Regions from separate parts of the Leeuwenhoekiella sp. MAR_2009_132 genome, predicted to be linked through region 1. Evidence: riboswitches for the same ligand, from Rfam matches in the RefSeq annotation. Region 1 holds a riboswitch; the other holds the start of a gene.
The links. Region 1 has a riboswitch for thiamine pyrophosphate ahead of thiS (sulfur carrier protein ThiS). Riboswitches for the same ligand answer to the same signal wherever they lie in the genome.

Region 2: it holds a riboswitch for thiamine pyrophosphate, as region 1 does, so the genes downstream of both, thiM (hydroxyethylthiazole kinase) here and thiS (sulfur carrier protein ThiS) in region 1, are expected to answer to the same signal.

The regions. Positions count from the first base shown of each region.
Region 1 is NZ_JHZY01000004.1:1,654,535-1,657,775, forward strand. It holds gene P164_RS15655 (hypothetical protein) at 1-112, opposite strand, end outside; gene pdeM (ligase-associated DNA damage response endonuclease PdeM) at 246-881, opposite strand; gene P164_RS15665 (VOC family protein) at 985-1,389, opposite strand; TPP riboswitch at 1,563-1,660, shown strand; gene thiS (sulfur carrier protein ThiS) at 1,754-1,957, shown strand; gene thiC (phosphomethylpyrimidine synthase ThiC) at 2,001-3,241, shown strand, end outside.
Region 2 is NZ_JHZY01000004.1:400,951-404,191, reverse strand. It holds gene thiD (bifunctional hydroxymethylpyrimidine kinase/phosphomethylpyrimidine kinase) at 1-511, opposite strand, end outside; gene thiE (thiamine phosphate synthase) at 515-1,174, opposite strand; gene thiM (hydroxyethylthiazole kinase) at 1,175-1,969, opposite strand; TPP riboswitch at 2,020-2,111, opposite strand; gene P164_RS10080 (inositol oxygenase family protein) at 2,474-3,241, shown strand, end outside.

The DNA.
Region 1 (3,241 bases):
TACTTACTTCGCCAATAGTAGTATTGTTCCAGCGTTGTGCTTGTGATAAGCCATTAACGGTAATAACCAGAAGTACCGAAAGTAAATTGAGTATAGCGAGTTTCTTTTTCATAGATTTCGATTTGTATAAAAATCAAATTAGTATTCTAAGTGTCTCAAAATTTTTAGGTATTTAAACTATTCAGCTTTGATAATAAGTTGAAAGATTCAAAAATAGTATCATTCCATTGCGTTAGACCAGCTTTCTATTGAACTTGTATTACCTCTTTTTTTGTTACGGCAAAAACAGCATCTCCAGGTTTTGGCTCCAGATAATAGTTTCCGGTAAATGTACCGAAAGCCGGTAAGATCAATTGATTTTCAGTCTTAAAGAAACATGAAAGTTTTAATACCTGACGGCCTATTCCGCCCAGACGAATTCCCGGATGTATATGTCCACAAAAATTGAAAAAGCCTTCAGTTTCCTCCGGGTGATGCGTAAGTAAAAACGCCCCGGTTCTAATTTCAGAATATATGGGAACTCCCAGTTTTTCGTATTTAAGCGGAGCAATGATATCGTGATTCCCCGCCACTAAAATGATATTTTCTTCTCGGGAGGCAACCCAGTCTTCAAATAAATTCCATTCGGTATTTAAGCTGCTGTGAAACAAATCGCCCAGAAAGCAAATGCCTTTAGGTTTAAAAGAATCTGCAATGCGTGAAAGTTGTATAAAATTTTCGGCTACAGCCTTGTAAGGCACAGCGCTTCCGTGTTTTCTAAAATGGGAAACTTTTCCCAGATGTACATCTGCAATAAGAAGCGTCTCCTGTTCTACCCAATAAATACCACCTGCAGGATGTAAAACAAAGGTATTATCGAGTATGGTAATAGTTTGATTCATAGCGCTGCAAATTTCAGTCTTTTTAGCCACTTCTTAAACGCAGACGCATAAAAAATGCCGAAGCAGTACTTCGGCATTTTAAAAATTTATAATAATGATATTATTACATATCGTAATTAAGCATCCAGTTTACACCATACTTATCGCGAACACGAGCGTAATAGGCATTCCAGCTGGTTTCTTGTGGTTTTGCAAGACTTTGACCTTCTGCAGATAATTTATTAAATAATTCGCTTACTTCATCTTTACTCTCAAGATCAACGCCCAGTTGCACTTGATTGCCGTGCTGTAAGGGTGTATCTGGAGAAGCATCATATGCCATTAAATGAATTCCTTTTCCTTTGAGCTCTGCATGCTGTAGTTTATCTCTATAACTTCCCGGAATATCAATGTCTTTCCCTTCGTAAGTTTCTTTGTTAATGATATCTCCACCAAAACAGTCTTTATAAAAATTTAAAGCTTCTTGACACTCACCTCTAAAGGTTAAATATGGTTTTACTGTTTTCATAATTTTTGATTTTTTAGTTATTCTAAAATTACAAAGCGAGGCGTGTATTTATGGGCTCTTTCGTGTTATTTTGTTCTTAATCAAAGGCTAAATAATGTTAAGTAGGATAATGCCTTTTTAAAATTTTCAAATTATAAGTGCAGTAGGTCTCCAATTTATGTATAGCTTTACGTTGTAAACTTTAGGGGCGCTGATAGCAATATCGGCTGAGATAGTACCCTTTGAACCTGATCTGGTTAGTACCAGCGAAGGGAAAAGTGAAAACTTTCCACAATAGATAGGATCTTTTATAAAGATTCCATGCAAACGGGTTGTTGCTTTTTGGCGTATGCCACCTTCAGTTTACAGTTTAAAACTATTTTAAATGATCACTGTAAACGTCAACAATCAATCACATTCTTTCGCTAAAGAGCCTTCGCTTTCAGAACTTTTAATTCATCTCGACATCGTGCAAAAAGGCATCGCTGTGGCTGTTAATAACGCCATTGTTACCCAAACTGCATGGAATGAATTTATGCTGAAAGATGGTGCTCTGGTACTTATCGTTAAAGCCACGCAAGGCGGATAGAATTATTGATTTGTGACACGTATAATTCTTAAAACTATCCGTTATGAAGACCGAAAAAATTCCGAAGCAACAAACCATTAGCCGCGCACCTTTTCCTAATTCAGAAAAAGTGTACGTAAGCGGCAGCCTGTACCCAGACCTTAAAGTGCCTATGCGCCAGATTTCTCTGGCAGATACGATAGATAAATTTAATGGTAAGGTTGAAAAAAACGCGCCGGTTTTGGTGTATGATACCAGCGGCCCATTTACCGATCCTAATATTGAGATTGATGTTAAAAAAGGACTTGATCCCGTACGTAAACAATGGATTTTAGACCGAAATGACACCGTACAATTATCAGGGCTTTCTTCGGCTTACGGTCGTAAACAGGAAGAAAATGCCGCGCTCGATCATTTGCGCTTTGTACGCAATACAAATCCATTAAAGGCTGAAGCAGGCAAAAATGTTACTCAGATGCATTATGCGCGTCAGGGAATCATTACTCCTGAAATGGAGTATATCGCAATTCGCGAAAATCAAAAACTAGCCGAAATACAACACATTACTCCACAGCATCCCGGCAACAGTTATGGGGCGAGTATTCCAAAAGTGATTACTCCAGAATTTGTGCGTGATGAGGTGGCTCGTGGAAGAGCAATAATCCCGGCAAACATCAATCACCCGGAAGCAGAGCCTATGATTATAGGGCGTAATTTTTTAGTAAAAATAAATGCCAATATCGGTAATTCTGCAGTAAGTTCTTCCATTGAAGAAGAGGTAGAAAAAGCGGTATGGGCGTGCCGTTGGGGAGCAGACACCATAATGGATCTTTCTACAGGAAAAAATATTCATGAAACTCGAGAGTGGATTTTACGCAACTCTCCGGTGCCCATAGGTACAGTTCCTATTTATCAGGCTTTAGAAAAAGTAAATGGCAAAGCCGAAGATTTAACCTGGGAGATTTTTAGAGACACGCTTATCGAGCAGGCAGAGCAGGGAGTAGATTATTTTACGATTCACGCCGGTGTACGCCTTAAGTATGTGCCACATACAGCAAAACGCCTTACCGGAATTGTTTCTCGGGGAGGTTCTATAATGGCAAAATGGTGTCTCTCGCATCATAAAGAGAGCTTCTTATATGAGCATTTTGAAGATATCTGTGAGATTATGAAAGCCTATGACGTATCGTTCTCTTTAGGAGATGGTTTGCGTCCCGGAAGTATTGCAGATGCTAATGATTATGCACAGTTTGCCGAGTTAGAAACTTTAGGCGAACTCACAAAAATTGCATGGAAACACGATGT
Region 2 (3,241 bases), 1.3 Mb from region 1:
CTAGTTGTAAAATTTTTTGACCAGCAACATACATATCGTCGAGATTTTTCACGTCCATTTTGGCTAACAACGCAGCCTCATCCATATTAGGTGTAATGATTGAAGCGATTGGAAACAAATGAGTAACAAGACTTTTTATTGTTGCTTCTTCAATCAATTTATGACCACTGGTAGCTACCATAACGGGGTCAAAAACTATAGGTATGCTAGGATGCTGGTTGAGGTATCTTGCAATAGTTTCTACCAGTTGCGGGGTATGTACCATTCCTATTTTTACTGCGGAAGGTAATATATCATCAAAAATAGAAGCTAATTGCTCATCAACTACAGATACAGGAATTGAGAAAATTGACTTTACTCCGGTTGTGTTTTGAACGGGTAGTGCTGTTAATACCGTAGTAGCATAACACCCCAGAGCAGAAATTGTTTTTAAATCTGCTTGAAGTCCCGCGCCACCACTGCCGTCAAAACCTGCAATACTCATGACAGAAGGATATGTATAATTTTTCATGAGCTAGCTTAAGTTGCGTTTATATGTTGATGCCTTTTCAATTTCATTACGTATTAAAGAAGCTGCTTTTTGAGGATTATCTGCACCACATATTGCCGAAACAACAGCCACACAATCTGCACCAGCTTCAATTATCTCTCTTGTATTTGATGCTTTTATACTGCCTATTGCAACCAGAGGTTTTTCGGTAGCATTTCTAATTTGCTGTATTCCTTCTATTCCCCAGGCAGTGACGGTATCAGTTTTTGTGGGAGTTTTAAACACCGGACTTATTCCCAGATAATCTGATGTATAGGTTTGCTCGTTGTATAATTGCTCTAGATATTCGATAGAGTAGCCTAATAACTTACAGGTTTGCCAGTCTTTTCTAATTACTGTGGGATTTATATCGTTATTACCTACGTGTATTCCGTAAGCTTTTGCTTTCTGGGCAACGCTTAGATTGTCATTAATTATTAACGGAACATCATATTTAGAAAGTACTTCTTTTAACCGAATAGCTTTGTCTAAAAAACGGTTATGTGTGGTGTTTTTTTCGCGTAGCTGTATAAGGTCTACACCACCTTTAACAGCCTCTTCTGCTAATTTTAGAAAGTCTTTGCCAGCACAGGCTTCCTCAGATAGGACTAAATATAAGCGGTACGGAAATGAATTTATATTCATTTAATTAGAAAGTTTAATATGCTGTAAAAATTCGGTTTCTGTGATGTTATACAATTTGTCCAGAATATTCATTTGTAAACTTCCTGGACCTGCGCTGTTTTTTGCGGCGAGTTCTCCTGCAATACTAATTAGGGCAGTTGCTGCAACTGCAGCTTCAGTTTTATTAGTAATTACGGCAATAAATGCAGCAAGTATGGCGGTTGCAGAACACCCCATACCCGTAATTTTTGTCATTAATGCATTCCCATTATTTAATTTAAATTCTTGACCTTCATTTACAATAACATCAGTTTCGCCAGAGATTACTACAAGACATCCAAATTCTTTAGTTAAGTATCTGGCAGCATCTATAGCTTCAAGACTAGACGCAGTACTATCAACACCTTTAGTTTGTGTTTTATTGTGTTTTGCTAATGCCAGGATTTCTGACGCATTGCCACGTATTGCAGCAGGTTTAAGTTCTAAAAGTCTATTTAATACCTCATCGCGATATGGCGTAGCACCTGCGCCCACAGGATCTAAAATCCAGGGTTTGTTGTTGTGGTTTGCCTCGGTTGCTGCAATGAGCATAGATTCTACCCAGTACTCATCTAAGGTGCCTATATTAACTACAAGTGCGTTGCATATTTTTTGCATGGAAGCCATCTCATGGTGTGCGTGCGCCATAATAGGAGATGCGCCAATGGCGAGAAGTGCATTTGCAGTGTTATTCATCACCACATAATTTGTGATGTTTTGCACTAGTGGCGATTGATTTCTTACGGTTAAAATATGTTGCCAGAGTTTCTCGTTCATCGCGTATGTTTTAAAAATTTGCGGCTAGAGGATACTGCTCTTTCTGGAATTGAAGTTCTGATACTTTTCCCTACGCTGGTGTTAACCAAACAGGTTCAAAGGGACTGTCTCAATTCTAGATAGAATACCCCTAAAGCCAATTCAAAGATAACAGTTTTAAGACAGATTACCGAAGCAGCAAATACCAAACTATTAATATTCTGGTATACTCTAGATGCTCAATAATATTTATGTGATCTCTTATAAAACTCCCGTTTTTGCAATGGATATGGCGAGGTTGTACATATAACTGCATAGTTTATCCATATGCTTAATAAAGATTAAATCTATTCTTGTAAAGCGTATTGATTACCTAAAAACTAAGATTTTAAAATTTTAGGTTTGAACAAACTCGAAATCGATTGCGAATTGTTGATTTTAGTAAATTTATAGAGGTTTCAAGAGTTTTTAGTCAACTCTTTAACTATGTGCCAACAAAAAAAGTTTAATTAAAAAATATATACTATGGATGCTACAGCAAACGGCCCTATGCATAATCTAGACGATTGGGAAGATGATTTATTAAACAGATATCCAGATCCGGAACCTTCAGAGAAAAGTGAGGAAGAATTTAGAAACTATATAGATTCAGATCGGGTAGATACAGTTAAAGAATTTTACCGCGTAAATCACAAATATCAGACGTATGACTTTGTTACTCAAAAGGAAAACGAATTTTTAAAGTTTGATCGCAGAGAAATGTCTATTTGGGAAGCCATTGATTTCCTGAATACGCTTGTAGACGATAGTGATCCTGATATTGACTTAGATCAATTGCAGCATTTACTACAAACATCTGAAGCTATACGTGCAGACGGTCACCCAGACTGGTTTGTACTTACCGGATTTTTACACGACGTAGGTAAAGTATTATGTCTTTTTGGAGAGCCACAATGGGCAGTTGTAGGAGATACTTTCCCGGTAGGGTGTGCTTTTTCAGACAAAATAGTTTACCCGGAGTTTTTTAAAGACAATCCTGATACCTACAATCAAGAGTACAATACCAAACTAGGTGTTTATGAAGAAAATTGTGGTCTAGATAAGGTTAAAATGAGTTGGGGACACGATGAATATCTGTATCAGATTCTTAAAGATTATCTGCCCGAACCTGCTTTGTATATGATACGGTATCACTCGTTTTACTCACAACATAGGGAAAATGCATATGCACATTTAATGACTCAAAAGGATCACGAGATGTTTGAGTGGGTTAAGAAATTTAATCCCTACGAT